One region of the Paenibacillus riograndensis SBR5 genome, then DNA from elsewhere that is predicted to be linked to it. Evidence: riboswitches for the same ligand, from Rfam matches in the RefSeq annotation. Region 1 holds a riboswitch; each other region holds the start of a gene.

What was found. A riboswitch is a leader RNA that binds a small molecule or an ion and turns the genes downstream of it on or off. The one in region 1 is predicted to bind cobalamin.
Region 2: linked by a shared signal. The riboswitch ahead of PRIO_RS10295 (energy-coupling factor ABC transporter permease) and the one ahead of PRIO_RS05530 (S-layer homology domain-containing protein) in region 1 are both predicted to bind cobalamin.
Region 3: linked by a shared signal. The riboswitch ahead of PRIO_RS02920 (anaerobic ribonucleoside triphosphate reductase) and the one ahead of PRIO_RS05530 (S-layer homology domain-containing protein) in region 1 are both predicted to bind cobalamin.

The regions. Positions count from the first base shown of each region.
Region 1 is NZ_LN831776.1:1,277,073-1,284,310, forward strand. Features, by position in the region: gene PRIO_RS35390 (hypothetical protein) at 132-587, shown strand; cobalamin riboswitch at 1,295-1,499, shown strand; gene PRIO_RS05530 (S-layer homology domain-containing protein) at 1,684-6,300, shown strand; gene PRIO_RS35930 (hypothetical protein) at 6,782-6,982, shown strand.
Region 2 is NZ_LN831776.1:2,544,757-2,551,994, forward strand. Features, by position in the region: gene PRIO_RS10280 (alpha-N-arabinofuranosidase) at 146-1,642, shown strand; gene PRIO_RS10285 (DUF6171 family protein) at 1,658-1,945, shown strand; gene PRIO_RS10290 (ArsR/SmtB family transcription factor) at 2,080-3,027, opposite strand; cobalamin riboswitch at 3,202-3,388, shown strand; gene PRIO_RS10295 (energy-coupling factor ABC transporter permease) at 3,565-4,332, shown strand; gene PRIO_RS10300 (energy-coupling factor ABC transporter substrate-binding protein) at 4,335-4,631, shown strand; gene cbiQ (cobalt ECF transporter T component CbiQ) at 4,615-5,403, shown strand; gene PRIO_RS10310 (energy-coupling factor ABC transporter ATP-binding protein) at 5,385-6,329, shown strand; partial or broken gene cobJ (precorrin-3B C(17)-methyltransferase) at 6,656-7,238, shown strand, end outside.
Region 3 is NZ_LN831776.1:663,932-671,169, forward strand. Features, by position in the region: gene PRIO_RS02910 (ribonucleoside-diphosphate reductase subunit alpha) at 1-1,349, opposite strand, end outside; gene nrdG (anaerobic ribonucleoside-triphosphate reductase activating protein) at 1,465-1,980, opposite strand; gene PRIO_RS02920 (anaerobic ribonucleoside triphosphate reductase) at 1,977-3,962, opposite strand; cobalamin riboswitch at 4,249-4,477, opposite strand; gene PRIO_RS02930 (MTH1187 family thiamine-binding protein) at 4,827-5,135, shown strand; gene PRIO_RS02935 (sugar phosphate isomerase/epimerase family protein) at 5,172-5,945, shown strand; tRNA gene PRIO_RS02940 (tRNA-Thr) at 6,034-6,105, shown strand.

The DNA.
Region 1 (7,238 bases):
GTATAGCCTCTACTTTATTGTGCTTCAGAATCATACAGAGTCGGGAAGTAGCTTAGTGCTAATCGTTTGAAGGACAAACTTGTCTAGAAACAACGGCAGAAATGCCGTTGTTAGGCGCACCGAGTCTAGAAATGTTAGAAACAACGGCAGAAATGCCGTTGTTAGGCGCACCGAGTCTAGAAATGTTAGAAACAACAGCAGAAATGCCGTTGTTAGGCGCACCGAGTCTAGAAATGTTGGAAACAACGGCAGAAATGCCGTTGTTGTGCACGCCGAGTCTGGAAATGTTGGAAACAACGGCAGAAATGCCGTTGTTAGGCGCACCGAGTCTAGAAATGTTAGAAACAACGGCAGAAAAGCCGTTGTTAGGCGCACTGAGTCTGGAACTGTTGGAAACAACGGCAGAAATGCCGTTGTTAGGCGCACCGAGTCTAGAAATGTTAGAAACAACGGTAGAAATGCCGTTGTTGTGCACGCCGAGTCTAGAAATGTTAGAAACAACGGCAGAAATGCCGTTGTTGTGCGCACCGAGGCCGAAACTGGTGGATACAACGGCAGAAATACCGTTGTTACCGCCGCTGCTATAAGGTTGCTGTTAACAGGAATTTCTAAGTTGAAAGTTACCTAATTACTGCACGCCCTCAACGATTGCCGCATAGACACATTATCTGGATAGCCGCCTAACACTTGTTGTATAAGTCCCAACTACCAATATACCAGCCAACGGTTTCTGTATAGTCCCAACTGCCCTGACAACGATCCAACAGTTGCCGGCCCGACACTCGATTAAGTCCCAACTACCAGTATACCAGCCAACGGTTTCTGTATAGTCCCAACTGCCCTGACAACGATCCAATATTCGCTGCCCCATCGTTCGTTAAGTCCCAACTATCCTTATACTAGCCAACAGTTGCTGTATATTCTCAACAGTCCGTACAAATGATCCGACGGCTGCTGAACTGCTAGTCACAAGGTGCTTGTTACAAGCTGCTCCTCACAAGGTGCTGCTCTGCATTGACGGTTATGGCTGGGAGTCGTTGGATTTTTTCACTATTACTGTGGATGGACATTCATGCCGCCCATTGGCGGCACTTCAGACGATGCAATCCCGGAGAAGGCCCCCAATTTGGCTTCGCCAAATTCGAGGCTTCCATAACCATGTTGTATGAATCGGACATCGTTATTTCAGGATGGAATAATAGCTGGAGAGGGTGGAGTACTTTTTGCACCCGCTAAGAAACAGCTTCTCTATAGACATACAAGGGAATACTAGATATGATTATGGATATTAAAATTTAATAGTTAAGAGAGAGGTGCCGGTTCGATGCGTAGCATCAGAAATCGGCTTAAAAGGGAAGCACGGTGCAAATCCGGCGCGGTCCCGCCACTGTAAATGCGGAGCGGCTCTTAGAGCGGCCACTGTCCGGCTGTAAGGATGGGAAGGCCAAGAGCAGCGATGAGGCATAAGCCAGGAGACCTGCCTTTTTCGTGAACGTTTCTATTCTTCGTGGGGTAAGAATGCGGAACATATGCAAATGGATGAAGTCTGGAGCTTCGAGCACCGCAGCCTTCCAATTTGTATTCTTCCCGGCCGCCCTGAACAAGGGCGGTCTTTATGTTGTCCCGGCTGTCCTCTGCAAAGCAGTACAAGCATTTATTTTATGACAAGGAAAGAGGTTGACGATGAAGACATTTTATTCTGCCAAGTCTTTTGTGCTTGGTCTGGTCTTATTGCTGGTAATTTCGGTTACGGGTACCGCGGTGGTTCCGGCGGGACAGGCTTTTGCCGCAGCGGAAGCCACTGTTAACACAGGCACGGACAGTGTCACGGACGCAGTATATGCTGCGGATACTTTTGCGGAAGGAAAAGCTGGCGCTTCCTTGGCTGCAGCGGATAACGGGGGACAGGTAACTGTCTCGCAGGCAACGTATTCGGCTGCAGAATATATACTCAGCGGCGGCGTAACATCGGAGTGGCAGGCGATCGGGCTGGCCCAGGCGGGCTACCGGGTACCGGACAGCTACGTCCAGTCATTAGCGAAAAAAGTACAGACAGCGGGAGGCAGCTTCCCGAATGTGACGGATTATGCGCGGATTGTGCTGGCTGTGCGGGCGGTCGGCGGCGATCCGGCGAATTTTGCCGGCAGCGGTTCTGAAGCGGGCTTCAATCTGCTGGAGCGCATCTATAACAGCGACAATATCAGCGGCCAGCCGCTGAATGCGCCAGTCTACGCGCTGCTCGCGCTGGACTCCGGCAGCTACACGATTCCCGGTGACGCCAAATGGAACCAGACGTCGCTGCTGAGCGAAATTCTGTCCAAGCAAAATAGCGATGGCGGGTTTGCTTTGTTCACGGGGGCGAGCGATCCGGATATGACGGCCATAGTCCTGACCGCACTCGCTGCCCACAAGAATGACCCTGCTGTGGCAACAGCGGGACAAAAAGCAGTAGCCTGGCTGGCAGCCAAGCAGGACAGCAGCGGCGGCTACGGAGACAGCAGTGAAAGTGCGGCCCAGGCCATAATCGGTCTGTCCTCCTTTGGTGTAGACCCAGCCAGCGGCGAGTTTACTAAAAATGAAACAGGCTTGCTGAATCGGCTGCTGAGCTTCAGACTGGCCAGTGGAGCTTTTGCTCATAACCAGGGCGGCAGCGCCAATGCGCTGGCTACCGAGCAAGGCCTGCAGGCCCTGGTGGCCTACAATCTGTTCAGCGGTGGTACGAACGGCAAGCTGTATGACTTTTCGAAGCCGGTAGCGCAGAACCCTCTCGTCTATGTGCCGCTCACGATTGAAGGGCCTGAGCAGACGCTGGGCCAAGGCAGCGCCTACGCTGGGAACGTACTCGAAGCACTGGAAAAAGTAGCCGCAGCGAACAGTCTGCCGATTACGAATCCTTCCGGCGCTTATGTTACTGGCATTGGCAGCATTTATGCCGGAGCTACCGGCGGCTATGACGGCTGGATGTACGCCGTGTCTCGCGGCGGGGAATGGGCCAGCGTTGATGTAGGTATGAAAGACTTCAAGCTGAAGGAGTCTGACCGGGTACTGGTTTATTATGCGGGCAGCGCTACGCAGCTTGTCGATAAAGTGGCCCTTTCCAACGCACAGCCAAGAGAGGGTGAAGCTTTTACCGTCACAGTCACCCAAAAAACATGGGTATGGGATGGCTCCGCTTCCAACCCGGTAACTTCAAGAGCCGCCGGTGTGCAGGTGACGATTGGTGGCAAGACGGCAACAACAGATAAAGACGGTAAAGCCGAGTTTCCAGAGGGCTTCGCTGCAGAAGACTACACACTTGCTGTTACAGGATACGTTGCAGAGAAGGCGCCCAAGATTGCAAAATATACACAGACGCTTAAGGTAGCCCCTCTCAATGTAAAAGCCACAGTATCGGTCGAAGGTCCGCAAGGCCCTATCGCCGAAGGCACACTGGAAGCGTCTGACGCGCTGGACGCCCTCAAGAAGCTGGCGGCATCCGGCAATATTCCGCTGGACATCACAGAGTCTTCTTTTGGCAGCTATGTCTCGGGCATCAATGGAATCCAGAGCGGAACATATGACGGGTATTGGAGCTTTGTGGTTTCCCGCGGCGGGGAGTGGATTTATCCGTCTGTAGGGATGGGAGCCTTCGTCCTTCAGCCTTCCGATCATGTGCTGGTCTATTACGGCGGGGGAGCTACCCAGGTTGTCAACTCCGTAACGCTCTCCGCTGCCCAGCCTAAACCGGGCGAAGCGTTCACAGTAAACGTTGCCCAGAAGCAGTGGGTATGGAACGATAAGACATATACCTCTGATCCGGTGGTTACACCAGCAGCAGGCGTACAAGTGACCATTGGCAGCACAACCGTAACAACGGATCAAAAGGGCGCAGCTACCATCGATAACGGCTTGCCTGCGGGTGCGTATAAGATTGCCGTGACGGGATATGTTGCGGACAGCACGCCGAAGATCGTCCGCTACACGCAGCCGCTGACTATTTCTGATCCGGTAGTGGTGCCTCAGCCGGCATCGGCAACGATTTCGGTTATCGGCGACAGTGCTAAAGGGACTATTCTGTCCAGCACCACAGTAGCTCTAAATGCCGGAGAAACAGCGTATAGTCTGCTGATCCGCCAGCTGGGAAGCCGGGTGACTGCGACAACCTCCGGTGGAAGCATGTATGTCGTTGCTATCGATGGCCTGAAAGAGTTTGACCGGGGGCCAAAAAGCGGCTGGAAGTATTCCGTCAATGGCAGCGATCCTGGATTCAGTGCCGGGGATTACAAATTGAACAATGGGGATGTGCTTGTCTGGTACTATACGACAGATTATGATATTCCTTCGGCAGGTACAGGCGGTCTCTCCGGAAACACAGGAAGCACGGGAGGTGCGGGAAGCGTCGGCATCGCAGTTGACAACACCCTCCCGCTGAACCAGGTGGGACAGACGACAGCTGTTACGAATTCAGGTGCACCCATGACAGCGTCTGAGGCGGCAGCTTTGGGTCAAAAATTAACGGCCAACACGGCAGCCTTCGAACAGGAAGTTACTTCAGGTGCGGGAGCGGCTTTGAAGGACAGCGGCGGCGAGGTGCAGCTGCTGATTCCGGCCGGGGCAGTCTCCGGAACAGTGAAGATCAGCATGAAGGAGAGCAGCTCCAGCCGTGGCGAACTGGTGTCGGGTCTATATACGTTCGGGCCGGACGGGACAAAATTTGTGAAGCCGGTTGATCTTTCCATCACAGTTCCGGTAAAATCCGGAAATCCGGCCAACCTGGCCTTGGCTTGGCTTGATCCGGCTACAGGCCGCTGGATTCCGGTTCCTTCCGTTCTGGATGCCAAAACGGGTATCATTACCGGCAAAATCAGCCATTTTACTGATTACGCAGTAGTCGACCGCAGCAAATGGGAGCCGCAGCCGGAGAAATTGAAGAGCGATATTGCTGCTACCGCGAAAGGGATAACGGCAGCAGAAGAGCTAAGTGATTGGCAGGCTGTCGGGCTGGCCCGCTCGGGTCATGCAGTGCCGGCTGCTTACCTGGAAGGGGTGAAGGAGCAGCTGTCAGCCAGCAAGGGCCAGCTCCGCAAGGTTACGGACTATGAGCGTCTGGTCCTGGGTGTGGCTGCTGCAGGTGCAGATCCGCAGAACTTTGGCGGCTATAACCTGATTGAAAAAATCTATAACAATGACAACATGACCAGCCAAGGCAGCAACGGTCTGATTTTTGCCCTGATCGCCCTGGACAGCGGCTCCTATACGGTGCCTTCGGGTGCCAAGTGGACCAAAGAACGTCTGGTTCAGGCCCTGCTGGAGGTTCAAAGCAAGGACGGCGGCTTCCCGCTGACCTCAGGCGGAGCAGCTGATCCCGATATCACTGCTATGGCGGTTACCGCGCTTTCAGCTCACGCCAGTCAGACAACGGTTGCAGCAGCTGTTGACAAAGCCATTGCCTGGCTGTCGCAGCAGCAGCAGGAAGACGGCGGCTTCAAGCAGGCGAATGTAGAAAACAGTGAGAGCACAGCGCAGGTCATCATTGCCCTGGCTGCAGCGGGAATCGGTCCGAATGACTCACGGTTTGTCAAAACCAAAGGCGGGTTGCTCAGCCACCTGGCTTCCTTCCGTCAAGCGGACGGCGGCTATGCCCATACACAGGGACAGCCGGCTAACAGCGTAGCCACCGAGCAGGCGCTGCTGGCCCTGACCGCTTATAACCGTTACTTGACGGGCGAAGCGAATCTTTTCAGCATTTCGCCTACCGGTGTAAATGGTGGAGTCGTGTTCACCGATGAGAATCTGATTTCGCCCTGGGCGCTGGAAGCCGTGCATCAGGCATACGGCAAGAAGCTGATGGAGGGCATCAGCGGGAACAGTCTGGTTTTTGCACCGAAGCAGAAGATTACCCGGGCGGAATTTGCCGCCCTGCTGCTGAGGCTGACCCATAACGAGCCGTCTGTGGCTAACAGTGCTCCGGTATTCAGCGACGTCAAGACCGGCACATGGTATTATGGAGTAGTGCGGAAAGCGAAAGAGCTCGGCATTGCCGATGGAATTACGGACACAACCTTTAATCCGAACGGAGTCATTTCCCGCCAGGATATGGCTGTCATGATTTCAAGAGCACTAAAGCTGGAAAATACAGCTTCTGCGGCAGCTCCGCAAGCTGCGAAGTTTACTGACGAAGGACGGATCAGCAGCTATGCCGTATCCGCTGTCCGTACAGTTACGGAGCTCGGTTACATGACCGGATTCGGCGGAACCTTTGACCCGTCGTCCGCTGTGACCAGGGAAATGGCCGCAGTGGTGGCGGTAAGACTGCCATAATCATGCGGTTGTGGCAGTAAGACACATAAACATCCTGGTGTGGCGGTAGGAAAACATGAACCGTACTCTGGTGGCAGTAAGACACCATAAGCATGCTGATGTGGCAGTAAGACTAACATAATCATGCGGTTTTGAACCGCTGTTTGATTCAAGGCTGGCCCTTCAAAGGGCCTAAGTGCCTGGTCCGGCCGGACTTGCCTTCTATTTTTAAGAGGGTCTGTAGTCTTGACTGTATTGGGTGCGACTAAAGCGGCCACTTTATGCGTTGAACTCATTTGGCTGCACATTGTATATTTAGGTAAACTTACATGTAGTAATAGAGGCGATTCTGCTATTTGTAACTGTTGAAGATACAACTATATAAGTTAAGTTAGTAAAATGAAGAAGGGATGCGGATTTATCCGAAAGCTTTCCCTTTTCATTGAAACTGTATGAAGCTCAAATTAGGCTAGCAGGCAATCAATTGCACTTTATACAGTAGATGATCTCCAAATCAGCGGAAAAATGGAATCTATTGCACTCTGTACAGCAGATTCAGGCGAAAAAGGCGCTTTTGACTCCAAATCAAGAAATCTCTGCACGAAATGCAGCAGAATGCGATTTACCGCAGACTGCTCAGTTTTCTATTGTTGTACAAAGTGCAATCAAGCAAAAAGTGTATGAGTTGAACTGGAGAACTTGAAAGCTTGGGAAGCAATGAAGCTCATAAGGAACTGAAGCGAAGTGGAAAAAGTAAAACTAAATTGCTGAAATCCAGGCTACAGAAGGTTTTAGTGGGATTTTGTACACCTAATTCATGCCTATTCATCTCATATGGCCGCTTTCAGCCGGATTAATGGTACTTTTTCCAAGATAGGCTGTGCCATAAGGCCGAATGAGCCCGATTAGTGATCCTTTTTCCACTAACGGTGACTGCCCTCTTCATCGGGTTTACAAGT
Region 2 (7,238 bases), 1.3 Mb from region 1:
CCGGATTATGCAGAAGCGCTTCCTGAGCCGACAACGGCAGGGAAGCGTTTTTTTGTTGTTGACGGATGCAAAGCAAGCCCTTTATAATGTTAATATAATTATTAAGTAGTTAATGAATATATTAATTAAGAGAGGCGGCATAGAAATGGCTCAGCGTGTTGTGCTTCATACGGATATCCGCAAGGGAACGATTAACCGGAATATTTATGGTCATTTTTCCGAGCATTTAGGACGTTGCATTTATGAAGGCATCTGGGTAGGGGAGGACTCTCCGATTCCGAACACCAAGGGCATCCGCAATGATGTTGTGGAAGCGCTTAAGGAGATCAAGGTGCCGGTGCTGCGCTGGCCGGGCGGCTGTTTTGCCGATGAATATCACTGGAAGGACGGCATCGGAGCGCGCGAAGGCCGCAAACGGATGATTAATACGCACTGGGGCGGCACGGTGGAGAACAACCATTTTGGAACGCATGAATTCATGGAGCTGTGCGCCATGCTGGAATGTGAACCGTACATCAACGGCAATGTGGGCAGCGGAACGGTGCAGGAAATGTCAGAATGGGTGGAATACCTGACCTTTAACGGCGTATCTCCGATGGCTGAGCTGCGGGCCAAGAACGGCCGGGAAGAGGCTTGGGCTGTGAAGTATTTTGGCGTGGGTAACGAAAACTGGGGCTGCGGGGGCAATATGCGTCCGGAATATTACGCTGACTTGTACCGCCAATACCAGACGTATGTGCGCAACTACGGGGACAACCGGATTCACCGGATCGCCTGCGGCCCGAATGCGGATGATTATCAATGGATGGAAGTGCTGATGCGCGAAGCCACGCGGTTTATGGACTCCATCACGCTGCATTACTACACCGTTCCCGGCGCCACTTGGGAGCACAAAGGTGCGGCTACCGGCTTTGATACTGCGGAATATTTCACCACTCTGGAAAAAGCGCTGCGCATGGAAGAGCTGGTCACCCGCCACAGCGTCATTATGGACAAATATGATCCGGAGAAAAGAGTCGGCCTGATCGTCGATGAGTGGGGAACCTGGTATGATGTGGAGCCGGGTACGAACCCGGGGTTCCTGTACCAGCAGAACTCGATCCGCGATGCGCTGGTTGCCGGTCTGACGCTGAATATTTTCCACAAGCACAGCGACCGTGTGCGGATGGCGAACATTGCCCAGACGATCAACGTGCTGCAGGCCGTCATCCTTACCGAAGGCGAAAAAATGCTGCTGACTCCGACCTATCATGTATTTAATATGTACAAGGTGCATCAGGATGCCGAGCTGCTGGATCTGACGCTGGACAGCGGGTCTTACAGCTTTGACGGCAAGGAGATTCCGGAAGTTTCGGCGTCGGCTTCGGTAACGGCCGAGGGTGTGATTCATGTCAGCCTGTGCAACCTGAATCATGCGTCTGCGGCTGTGCTTCCGCTGGAGCTGCGCGGCCTTGCCGGCCAAGCGGTGGATATTGCCGGCACCACGCTTGCCGGGGCAACCATTGATGCCCATAACTCGTTCAGCGAACCGGAAGCGGTTGTTCCGCAGCCGTTCACAGCCTTTAAGCTGGAAGGGGATACTGTTACTGTCGAGCTGCCGGCCATGTCGGTAACAGTACTGGAAATTACACCAAAAGCTTGATAAAGGAGAACCGCTATGGCCACAACCTCTGCCTGCAAAGGCTGCCGGGATGATTATAAGGTCACGGAAGCGCAGATCGCCCGTATACTGGCGTCATCGATGTTCAATGAAGGCAATACCGCGTCAGATCAGGTGTATGCGGAGCGGATCGCACTTTGCAGTACCTGCCCCAAGCTCCAGGATGGGGTGACCTGCACTGCCTGCGGCTGCATCATCCCGGTTGTTGCCCGGCTGAAGGCGCGCGGCTGTCCGCTTCCCGGCGGCGGCCTGTGGCAGCCGGTTAACGGCTCCAAAATCAACTGATCCGCAATGAAGACCACAGAACAGATTTCAAATTCAATCTGTTCTGTATAACCCAGAATCCCCGATCCTTCGCTGGCTTGATCCGCAGCGGAAGATCGGGGATTCTTCATTGCAACCCTCTGATGGAGCCGGGTTTAAGGTGTTCCGGCAGCGTCAGGACTGTCGGATATGCCGGATATTTCCGTATAGAACAGTTCAACCAGCATGTCCTGGTTATAGTTGCCGAATCCTTTGCCGAACAGGGTCAGCCCTCCGATATGCTCGGCATCCTCCTCCACGGACAGTCTGAACGTCCACTGCTTGCTGCGGATGTCCACTTGATCCAGCGTGACCCCGGACAGCTTTTGCCCATCCATGAAGGTCCCCTTGGGGGTAACCCGCAGCTGCTTGAGCAGCCCGTATTGGTTCGTGAGTGCGGGCCACCAGGACGGCGTATATTTGCCTCTGCTGTCTCCGTAATCTCCGGGGCTGGTCCAGAAGCCCAGCTTCGTTCCGTTCAAGGTAAAGGTGATATCCGAAGGCCAATTGTTATTGATGGAGGGGGCTTCAGAGGCGATTTCCATTGTAATGACAAGCTCCTCCGGCTGCTCGCTGGACAGGAGGAAGTTGGGGATTTTGTATTCGACATAACCTTTGCCGAACCAGAGGATGCCTGCATTCATCCGTTCCAGATCCCAGAAGTAGCGCGGGTCGTCGAAATTGCCGATGACCTTCTCTACCGTTGCCAGACCGCAGGTCGGTTCGATCTGAAAGTCGGAGTAGAGGCCGACCGGTATCTCTTTGCGGTGGCTTTTGCGTTCCGCCGGGGCTTGAGCGGGGAAAATGATCTCTGCGCCTTCAGCCGCCAGCGTGCAGATTTTTTGCAAACCGCTCCGCCCGGGAGCCATATGTGTCCGGATCAGTCCGGCCGCCTCCAGCTTGCGGACATGCATCGTCATGATCGCGCTGCTGAGCCGGGCTGCCGCTGCCAGCTCCTTGACATTCATCGGCTGAACGGCGAGCAGGCGGAGCATGCGGAGACGTACGGCGCTCGATAAAGCTTCGTAGACAGGCAGGGATTCTTCGGTAAGATCCAGTTTCATTGGACAGCCTCCGGGTACAGGTTAATAAAATAAGGGGACGGCAAAGCCGTTACTGCTTGTATAGTTAACAATTATATTATTCAAATGAGGTTCTTACAAGCTTCTTGCCTTTCAGGGACACCTCCACTTTTATCACAGACACGCTTATGCCATGTCCGCTATGATGTACAGGATGAATTAGCGATGAAACAAGGTGCCTTTGATTCACATCAAGGGATAACAGGGAATCGGGTGCAACTCCCGAGCGGTCCCGCCACTGTAAGGAAGAGCCAGCTTTCAACAGGTCACTCGGTTGCTCCGGGGAAGACGAAGGCCAGCGATGATCCCGAGCCAGGAGACCTACCTTGTTTGCGCACACACGACTCTACGCGGATAGGAGCGGTGTACGAATGGGTTGAGAGATAAGGGTGTGCCGCTAGTTTTGGCGGGTAAGCAGCCTTTTCTTTGTGATCCGGATACGTACATGATACTCCCACCCCCAGGGGCGGGAGTTTTTGGTTTGACGCCGCACACGAAAATCAAATAGGAGGTGCAAGGATGAACAAACGGAGCTATTGGCGTTTCACGGTACTGGTCGGCGTATTTGCCGTTTATCTTCTGCTGAATGAGCCGGGTACGGCGGAAGCAATGCACATTATGGAGGGATTTTTACCGGTTGGCTGGGCGGTGTTCTGGTGGGCGGCTTTTTTGCCGTTCTTTTTCCTGGGCGTCCGCAAGCTCACAAGGATGACCCGGGACAACCCGGAGCTGAAGCTGTTGCTGGGTTTATCCGGAGCGTTCACCTTTGTGCTCTCAGCGCTCAAAATGCCCTCGGTTACGGGAAGCAGCTCTCATCCGACGGGGACGGGACTTGGCGCAGTGATGCTGGGTCCGCTGCCGATGAGCGTGACCGGTTCCATTGTGCTGCTGTTCCAGGCACTGCTGCTGGCGCACGGTGGAATCACCACGCTTGGCGCGAACGCCTTCTCCATGGCAGTGGCCGGGCCTTTTGCCGGTTATGCGGTCTATAAGCTGATTATGAGGCTGGGCGAACGCGAAAAGCTGGCGGTATTCTTCGCGGCTGCGGTAGCGGATCTGATGACCTATGTGGTCACTTCCTTTCAGCTTGCGGTGGCTTTTCCGTCTGCGGATGGCGGTGTGCTGGCTTCCATGGCGAAATTCGGCGGTATTTTTGCTGTGACCCAGATTCCGCTGGCGGTCAGCGAGGGGCTGTTGACAGTGCTGCTATGGAACTGGCTGAAGGCCTACAGTCCACAGGAGCTGTCCCTGCTTAAACGGGGAGCCAAGGGAGGAAATACACTGTGAAGATAAAGAACAAATGGAAAAACCTGCTGATGCTGCTCGCGGTGGTTCTGCTGGTGGTCCTGCCGCTGCTGTTCGTGAACGGGGAGTTCGGCGGGGCCGATGATGCGGCAGAGGGTGCAATTACAGAGATTGACCCTGCATATAAGCCCTGGTTCAAGCCGCTGGCTGAGCTGCCGGGTGAAACGGAGAGCATGTTATTCGCGCTGCAGGCGGCTATCGGCGCAGGGGTGATCGGCTATACGCTGGGTCTTTTGAAGGGGAGACAAGGCCGGCAGAAGCTGAATGATCAGAAGAATTGATGTTATATCCTGCAGCAATGCCCTAAGCCAAGTGTCCCCGATGTGGAAAAGCCTCTTCGCAGCCGTCATGTTCGCCCTTGCTTATGTGCTGCATCCGGCCCTTCAGGTTCTCATTACGCTGTGGATGATGCTGTGGTGCCTGCAATATGCCAAAATCCCGCCGCGCGCCTACGGACAGTTGTTTGGCACTGCGCTGCTATTCTACGGCCTCAGCCTGCCGGCACTGCTGGTGGAGCTGGGTCGTCCGGCAGCCGGGGAGGCCGCCCTGTACCTGCCGATTCCGGGCACAGCCCAGTTTCTGTACATGACCCGGGCAGGAGGCGTGCGGGCAGCGCTGCTGCTGGCGCGGATATCGGCCTGTCTGGCCTGCTGCCTGTTCATCATGTTGACCACGCCGTTCGGCGAGCTGCTGCAGGTGCTCCGCAGGCTGCGGATGCCGCAGATCGTGCTGGAGCTGATGCTGGTCATGTACCGGTTCCTGTTCCTGCTGGACGATGCCGCCCATGGCCTGCTGCTGGCCCGGCGGCTGCGCGGAGGCCGCAGGGGCTTCAGATCCAAGCTGCGGGAGGCTGCAGGTATGGCAGCGTCCTTGTTCGCAAACACCATGCACCGTTACTATGGGCTGTCGCAGGGGCTTGCTGCCCGGGGGTTTACCGGGGAGATTCTATTACCGCCGTATGTGAGGCGGGAAGTGCCCCGAAGGTTTGCCTTTGAGGCGTATGCGGGAATCGTCCTGCTGGCGGCGGCACAGCTGTGGATGCTGTGGACCTGATGAGAATGGCAGAGATCAATTCAGTGAGAAGTCTGGAATCGGAACTGCTGGAGAAGGAGAACGGCATAGATATGGATTACAGTTTAGCCTTCGAGGATGTCGTATTTCATTATCCGGACACGGTGGAGCCAGCGCTCCGGGGGCTGACAGCAGCGATTCCCAGAGGCTGCAAAACAGCCCTGCTTGGACATAACGGTTCCGGCAAATCAACCTTGTTCCTGCATGCGGTTGGCCTGCTGCGGCCGCAAACGGGAACGGTCCGGCAAGCGGGACTGCCCGTATCCTATGCCAAAAAGGAGCTTGCCGCTCTGCGGCGCAGAGTCGGGCTGGTCTTTCAGGACCCTGAGCAGCAGCTCATTTTGAGTACTCCGCTGGAGGATATTTCTTTTGGGCTGCGGGGCACCGGTATGCCTGAGGCAGAAATAACGGCACGGTGTGCTGCGGTGCTGGAACTGCTTAACCTTACCGCGCTGAAGGATAAACCGATTCATCAGCTCAGTCTGGGCCAGAAAAAGCGAACTGCGCTCGCAGGGGTGATAGCGATGGAGCCGGAGCTGATCTTGCTCGACGAGCCAACCTCCTATCTGGACCCGCTGTCGGAGGCGCAGCTTCTGGATGGCCTGGACAGCATACACCGTAAGGGTACCACAGTGGTGATGGCTACGCATGATATGAATCTCGCCTACCGCTGGGCGGACTGGATCATTGTCCTCGATCAGGGCGTCTGCCGGGCGGCCGGAGCGCCGGAGGCTATTTTTGCCGGCGGGGAGCTGCTGCAGGCGATGGGCCTGGCGCTCCCGCTGCTGGCTGAGCTGTGGCACAGCCTGCCTCCGCGCGTAACGGCGGGGCACGCAGCTCCCCGGAATGCGGAGGAGTTCAAGGCGGCGCTGAGCAGTCTGCTGGGCGAAGGCCCGGGGGAGAGATGAGGGGAAGCTGGTCGTCAGCAATAGTAGAGCAGAACTCACTTTTTAGTGTTGGACGCTTAGAGGGTAAGTGCATTTGCTGCAGTTAAAATGAGGTGCAAACCCGCATTTTTAAAAGTAAATGTACTCTGTACAGTTAAAATAGCGGTTTGGGCTTCTTTAGCTGAAATACGGTCCCTTTAAGTGTACAGTGTGCAATTAAATCGGTTTCAGCGCAAAAATAGGACTCTTTAGTTGTATCAAATACAGTTAGAGCATGAGCATACAGTTAGAGCATGAGCATCAATTTAGAGTCAGTGTTGGAGTTACACACGAACGGGGGAACATGAATGAATAAACAAGGAAAGCTGCTGATTATCGGCTTTGGTCCAGGCAGGCTGGAGCATATTACAGGCCGTGCATTGGCAGCCCTGGAAGAGAGTGAAGCCGTGATCGGCTACACCACTTATGTAGACCTGATTAAGCCGCTGCTGCGGCAGCAGGAGATTGTCGGCACAGGCATGACCGAAGAGGTCAGCCGGGCCCAGGAAGCCGTGCGCCGCGCGGAAGCCGGGCAGACGGTCGCCGTCATTTCCAGCGGTGACGCAGGGGTATACGGAATGGCGGGACTGGTCTATGAAGTGCTGATCGAACGGGGCTGGGACCGTGTTACGGGGGTGGAAGTCGAGGTGATTCCCGGGGTATCGGCTATTCAATCCTGTTCTTCGCTGCTGGGTGCGCCGATTATGCATGATTCCTGCACGATCAGCCTGAGCGACCATCTTACGCCTTGGGAGAGCATTGCGGCACGCGTGGAGGCGGCGGGGGCCGCGGACTTCGTGATTGCCTTTTACAATCCGCGCAGTGGAAAGCGCACACGCCAGATTGAAGAGGCCCGCCAAATCCTGCTCCGCTACCGCGATCCTTCCACAC
Region 3 (7,238 bases), 610 kb from region 1:
TGGCGGTTCGGGTTGGAACGGTTGACGGTGTCCCGGTAGAACATATATGGCGTGCCGGTTTCGAGCTGGGATTTCATAATCCGCTTCATGATGTCGATGGCCGGAACCGTGATGCGGGAAAGCTCCAGATTGGCGGTGGCTTCGGCATATTTTTCACGGAATGAGCCCTGTCCCAGCTGTTCATCATAGAAATCCTCCAGACCGAGTGCGCGTCCTTTGGCATCTTTCCAGCCCATTACCTTCTTCACTTCATGCGGGCAAAAGAGATTCCAGTGTCCCCGTGCTTCCACAGCCTCCATGAACAGATCGGGCAGGCAGACACCGTGGAATACGTCATGCGCGCGCATCCGCTCGTCGCCGTTATTCAGCTTCAGGTCGAGGAAGGCGAGAATGTCTTTATGGAAAACGTCGAGGTAGACGGCGACGGCGCCCTTGCGTGTGCCGAGCTGATCGACGCTGACCGCGGTATTGTTCAGCTGGCGGATCCACGGGATAACGCCGGAGCTGGTGTTCTTGTGGCCGCGGATATCGGAGCCGCGGGCCCGCACCTTGCCGAGGTAGACGCCGATGCCTCCGCCCATTTTGCTGAGCCGGGCCACATCGGTGTTGGAGTCGAAGATGCCTTCGAGCGAATCGTCTACCGTGTCGATGAAGCAGCTGGAGAGCTGTCCGGCGACCTTTTTACCCGCATTGGACATGGTAGGGGTAGCAGCGGTCATATAAATGTTGCTCATCGCCCAGTAGGCTTCCTTGACCAGCTCCAGACGTTTCTCTTCCGGCTCGGTATGCATGAGGAACATGGCGATAATCATATAACGCTCCTGCGGCAGCTCCATGACGCGCCCGTCAAAATCATGAGCCAGATAGCGGTCAGACAGGGTCAAGAGGCCGATATAATCGAACAGCAGGTCGCGTGTGTAATCGATGCAGCCGCCAAGCTCCTCAATCTGCTCCTTGGTATAGTGGGAGAGCAGCTCTTCGCGGTAGATGCCCTTTTTCACCAGATCGGTAATCAGCGGATACAGCTCGCCGTAAGGCTCATCCGGGTAAGCTTTGTAGCGGCGGTTGACGGCAGCTTTTTTGTACAGGGAGGTCAGCAGTGAACGCGCAGCGGCGAATTTCCAGTCCGGCTCTTCTTTGGTAACCAGCTCAAGCGCGCTCATCGTGAAGGCATTACTGATCTCTTCTCCGCTGACCTCCTCACGGCGCAGCTTGGACTGCACCCCGCGCAGCAGGGTTTCTTTGCTTAGATGATCCAGGCCTTTCAGGATACGGTCGGCGTACACGGAGAGACGGATTTCATCAAAAGCCAATTGGCGGTTGTCGGGTTTCACTACGAGCTGTGGCATAAGTTCATACATCCTTTCATTTTTGGGTTTAATTTTCAATATCAAAAATTGAAGTATATAAGCGCAGAGAGGGGCCCGCACCAAGGCTTGGCCTGCTCTTTGATAGTTGCCAAATTTATAAGACTGCCGGCTGCCAATGTACGATTTCCGTACCGGCAAGGCTGGCCTGAATATCAATAATCCGCTGGTTGCTGCTTCCCCGGTAGGGGAGGGTGGTGTCTTTGAGCTCTTCCACAAAACGCCCGTCAATCACGACCTGACACAGAGCCAGCAGGTTCCATTCGGGTGAGCCCGGAGCCGCTGTAAGCTCCTCATAGGTATAGCCGGTGTAAATCCATACGGAATAGTCCGGCAGCACGCTGCGCAGCTCCTGAATGAAGCCCGCAGCCTCCTCTGCCGAGAAAAAAGGGTCGCCGCCCGCCAGCGTCAGTCCGTCCAGCAGCGGATTTGCCGCCATCTCGGCGATAATCTCCCGCTGGCGCTCCAAGGTGAACGGCTCGCCGTAGTTGAAATTCCAGGTCTTCGGGTTGAAGCAGCCCGGGCAGCGGTGACGGCAGCCGCTGAGGAAGAGGACGGCCCGCATGCCCTCTCCTTCGTTGATCGATTCCGGGTAGTAGCCGCATATATTCATAGATGCTTAACGCGGTCCCTTACTTCGGCTTGCTTGGCGGCATTGAAGCGGGTCTGGTAGTCGCCGGTCAGATAGCCGGTTACCCGGCGCAGGCGGCGGATATGCACATCGTTCTCATGCGCGCCGCAGGAAGGGCAGTTCGTGCCGATCACGCCTTCGTAGCCGCAGTCCGAGCAGCGGTCTATCGGGTGATTGATGCTGAAGTAGCTGACCTGCTGCTCCAGCGCATAACGGATGATCTTCACAAAAGCCGCCGGGTTGCTGCGGGCATTGCCGTTCAGCTCTACATAAGAGATTGCGCCGGCATTGCAGTATTCATGGAACGGGGCTTCCAGGCTGATTTTTTGTGCGGCGCTCAGCTCATAGTAGACCGGGATATGGAAAGAGTTCGTATAATATTCACGGTCGGTGACGCCCGGAATCGAGCCGATCACCTTGCGGTCCACTTTGGTGAATTTGCCGGACAGGCCTTCAGCCGGTGTGGCGAACAGCGTAATGTTGAGGTTCAGCTCCTCGCTCTTGCGGTCGCAGTATTCCCGCATGTGGCGGACAATGGCCAGCGCCTTGGCGTGGATCTCCATGTCCTCGCCGTGATGCTTGCCGTACATGGCCTTCATGCATTCCGCCATGCCGATGAAGCCAATCGACAGGCTGCCATGCTTCAGCAGCTCGCCTACACTATCTTCGGGAGCGAGCGCTTTGCCGCCTTCCCAGACGCCTTCGCGCATCATGAAATCGGAAGCCTTGGCCTTCTGGGAGGCCTGGATGCGGAAGCGGTGAAGCAGACCTTCCAGAGCGATGTCCATGTAATGGTTCAGATCGTCATAGAAGCCTTCTTCGTCGGCGGCAAGGCGGCGTCCTGTGGCAATGCCGTAGGCCAGTCCCAGCCGCACCAGATTGAGCGTATTGAAGGACAGGTTGCCTTTGCCGGAGCAGTGGTTGCGTCCGAAGCGGTCGCCCAGCACCCGTGTGCGGCAGCCCATCGTGGCAAATTCGGTATCCGGATCAGCCGGATCGTAATATTGCAGATTGAGCGGCGCATCCAGATTGGCGAAGTTCGGATACAGTCTGCGGGCGGAACATTCCGCCGCCTTGAGGAACAGCTCGTAGTTCGGATCGCCCTGCTGCTGGTTCACGCCCTGCTTGCATTTGAAGATCTGGATCGGGAACACCGGCGTTTCGCCGCTGCCCAGACCGTTCATCGTGGCCATCAGCAGCGAGCTGATGACCAGCTGCCCTTCAGGAGAGGTGCAGGTGCCGTAGTTGATGCTGGTAAAAGGAATCTGTCCGCCCGACCGGCTGGACATTGTATTAAGGTTATGTATCATGCTCTCTGCGGCCTGAAGCGTTTCACTTTCCGTCTCCTTCAGCGCAAAGCGGAAGGCCCGCGGATACTGCTCCGCCAGATCGCTGCGGCTCATAGTGACTTCCCCGCCGATCTCTCCGGCTGTACCTTCTTCGAAATATTCCAGTCCCTTGCGGAACAGCTTGGCGAAGGACTTGGTCACATAAGGAGCCAGATCAAAATCCAGCTTGTTGGCGGATACGCCGCCGTATTGGGCATTCTGCTGCGACTGGAAAATAATCGCCACCAGCGACATCGCAGTCATAATCGAGTTGGGTGGACGAACGCTGCCGTTGCCGGTGTTGAAGCCTTCGCGGAGAAGCTGCTCGAACGGGATAAAGATGCAGTTGGTGGTTCCGATCGCGTATTGGTCCAGATCGTGGACATACACCACATTATCGAGGGTAGCCTGCACGAGCTGCGGCGGCATCGTGAAGTTGCGGGCATACCACTTGGAATACTCACTGCCGAACTTGCTCATTTTGCCGGAAAAGCTCTCACCGTTCAAATTCGCATTTTCGCGCAGCAGATCCAAATCCCGGCTGTCGATAATATCGCGCCCCAAATGGATCACTTCCTCCAAAAGAACCTCCTGTGCAGCTTGTCCACCGTTGTACCGTTTCTCCAGCAGCGTCATTGTCTAGCTCTCCTCTCCGTATATGAAACATGTTCTGATTGTAATAAAAAAGCATCCCCCGCCGAGGAAGGCGGAAAATGCCCGGATGCGTAGCGCAAATAACCTGAGCGGATATTTGCGGATGGTCTCCATGGAAATATGCTTTCCCGCAGAAGCCGATACCTGAACGTGATAAGGCTTATCGCGTTCAGGTATCGGCAGCCTTGGCTCCCTGGCATAAGGGAAGGCTAAATCTGCTTGTGCAGGCCGCATGCGGACACCTCTCCTGTTCCTCGCAGGCGTAAATAATGGTGCCCGGAAACAGGCAGGTCTCCTGGCTTCCGGTGAATCCGGGGCGCCTTCCCAAGGGGGGCTACCCCTCAGTGGCGTGAGCCTCAGGATACTGCTCCGCAGGGCTTCTGGAGCCTGCAGGGCATCCGGTTACAGTGGCGGGACCGCAACGGATTTGCACCGCGCTTCCCTATTAAGCTTCAACTCTCCTGGAAGAGCAAAGCACCTGTTTCCACTATATTTTGTTGTCGCTAGATAAAAATAACCCAATATCTTGTGTTTGTAAACAATTTTTTGCGAACCCGCGCCCGGTGCGGACTCCGCCCGTTTACTCACAGCTGGTCCACAGCTGATCCACAGATAACCCGGTGTTCGTCCACAATTAGTCCACAGGTAATCCACAGCACGGGAGTAAATTTTGCCGGAACTGATTCAAAAATTGTCCAAAATACGCCACAAAAGTTCCAAAACCTGGTCATACCCGCAGTAGGACTTTAGGCGATTTGTGGGGGGAGGCAGGAGTTGCTACAATAGAAGGGACCAGAGACTTATGTAACGAGGCTTATAGAGGCTTATAATAGGAGGGATTTCAGGATGGCGATTGGCGAAGTAACTGTAATTCCGATTGGTACAGGCAGCACCAGCCTCAGCAGCTATGTGGCTGACATGCAGCGCGTGCTGGAGACGGTGGAAGGCATTACCTACGAGCTGACATCCATGGGCACCATTATCGAAGGTCCGCTGGCGCGGATTCTGGCGGCCGTCGAAGCGCTGCACGAGTCCCCTTTTACTGCCGGAGCACAGCGGGTATCCACCTCGCTCAAGATTGATGACCGGCGGGATAAGCCGTCCACAAGCCGCAGCAAGCTGGAATCGGTGGAACGCAAGCTGCAGGCGGATTAATTCATAACAATTACAGCGACAAGGAGCGGATGCGTAATGGCGGCTATCAAACAGCAGATCGGGATACAGATGTACACGCTGCGGGACAGGGCGGAGAAGGATTTTCTGGGGACGCTGCGCAAGGTGGCGGAGATCGGGTACAAATCGGTGGAATTTGCCGGGTATTTTGGCGTATCAGCTGCAGAACTGCGCAAAACGCTGGATGAGCTTGGACTGTCGGCCCCCTCAGCGCATGTAGGGCTGGATTTCAGCAGTCTGGAGAATATGCAATCGGCCTTATCCAGAGAGATCGAATATGCCCGGGAGGTGGGGCTGGAGTATCTTATCACACCTTCTGCGCCTCTTCCGGAGCAGCCTGCGCTGGACGATGTGCTGGCTCTGATTCCATTCTTTGAAAAGGCTTCCGAGCTGGTACGGGCAGCAGGGCTGAAGTACGGATACCACAACCATGACTTTGAGTTCAAGCAGGTCAACGGGCAGGCCGTCATCGACATCTGGCTGGAGCGGATTCCTGCTGAGCATATGGTGGCGGAGTTTGATTTGGGCTGGGTCCATGTGGGCGGTGCGGTACCGGCAGAATATATCTCCCGCTATGCCGGACGCGTGCCTCTGGTCCACATCAAGGATTTCGGCGCAGGCCATGAGGAAGCCGATCTCGGAAAAGGTCAAGTAGACTTCGATAGTGTCTTCAAGGCTGCGGATGAAGCCGGAATTCAGCACTACATCGTGGAGCAGGAGGTTTTCGCATCGTCGTCACTGGAGAGCGCCCGGCTGGCGCTGGATTACTTCCGCAAGCGGGGAATGCTGTAACCGTTTCCTGATCGGGCTGTAAGAGAAAGGGTTGCGTTTTTCTCCAGACGATGTATAATGTATTTTGTTTGACAGAAAAATGCTGTAAGCTGGTGTAGCTCAGGGGTAGAGCAACGCACTCGTAATGCGTAGGCCGGGGGTTCAATTCCCTTCACCAGCATCCCCAACAAACATACGTAGCGCGGATTCTTGAAAATTTCAAGAGCCGCGTTTTTTATTTTATAGGAAGTTATACAGTGTAAAAAAGGATATCTTGGAAGCCTCCGAGGATAAAAGTGATGCAGGAGGGTTGAGCTTCATCCGTGGACTGAAGCGGACAAAGGAGCCCTTATTTTGCCAAAAATCTTGTTTTTTCAGCGGATACGGACTCAGGAACCGTTATATCGTTCGATTGAACCTGGAATAAAGGGGAAAAGGACAAATAAAGGCATCTCAGTCCGTCCTGCGGAATAGACGAATCTTCTATGAATAACGGCTTTCCAGTCCGCAACGGTTGCGGATCGATCGTGAAGGAAGCTCATCGTGTCCGCAGAATGACCCATACCATAATCATACGGCCCCCAATGCATGTTTTAACTAACTTCTGGGCGAGCGTTGTGCATGTGGTATAACAATATGAGCTCTAAGCAAGTCAAAGGACGCTAAGCCTGCCTATGCTGCCTATAATACAACAATCCGTCTTCAGCATACCCCCGTTGGTTTTGGAACGGCGGGGAATCCCTGCGGCCGTAAGCCCCGTGTTGTTATTCACCCGCCAGGGTGATTTTGTTCTTTTCGGGGAGATTGCAGCCCTTTTCACCTCAATAACGGATTATGTGTCCGGATCACCTTGTATATTGCCCGTGCCAAGAAGTAGGTGAACAGTGCTAGTTGGAAAAAGGAAACTTATTTCTCTCAGAAATCAACAATTGTGAGATTGAAGTGGAAAAAGGGAACTTAATTGGGCCATATGACTTAGTTAGGGGCGAAATGAGCTGAATTAGTTACCCTTTTTCCACTTAACCTGCGGAGAACAGGAGATTCGGGCAAATTAGTTATCCTTTTTCCACTTGGAATTGCTGAAGGACACATAAAGGGTTCCCCTAAGGTGTTAACCCTCGAAAACTTGCACGGAATACAACAAAGTGTGATATAAGCAGACCGAATGGGCGAACATCTTGTACGTTATACAACAATCTGTGTCCAAAGTACGCTAAACGTACAAAAATCTTGTGAATTGTACAACAATGTGGGCGCGGCTTCACCAAATGGACGAAAATCCTGGATGTTATACAACAAATGCGGACTTCGTAA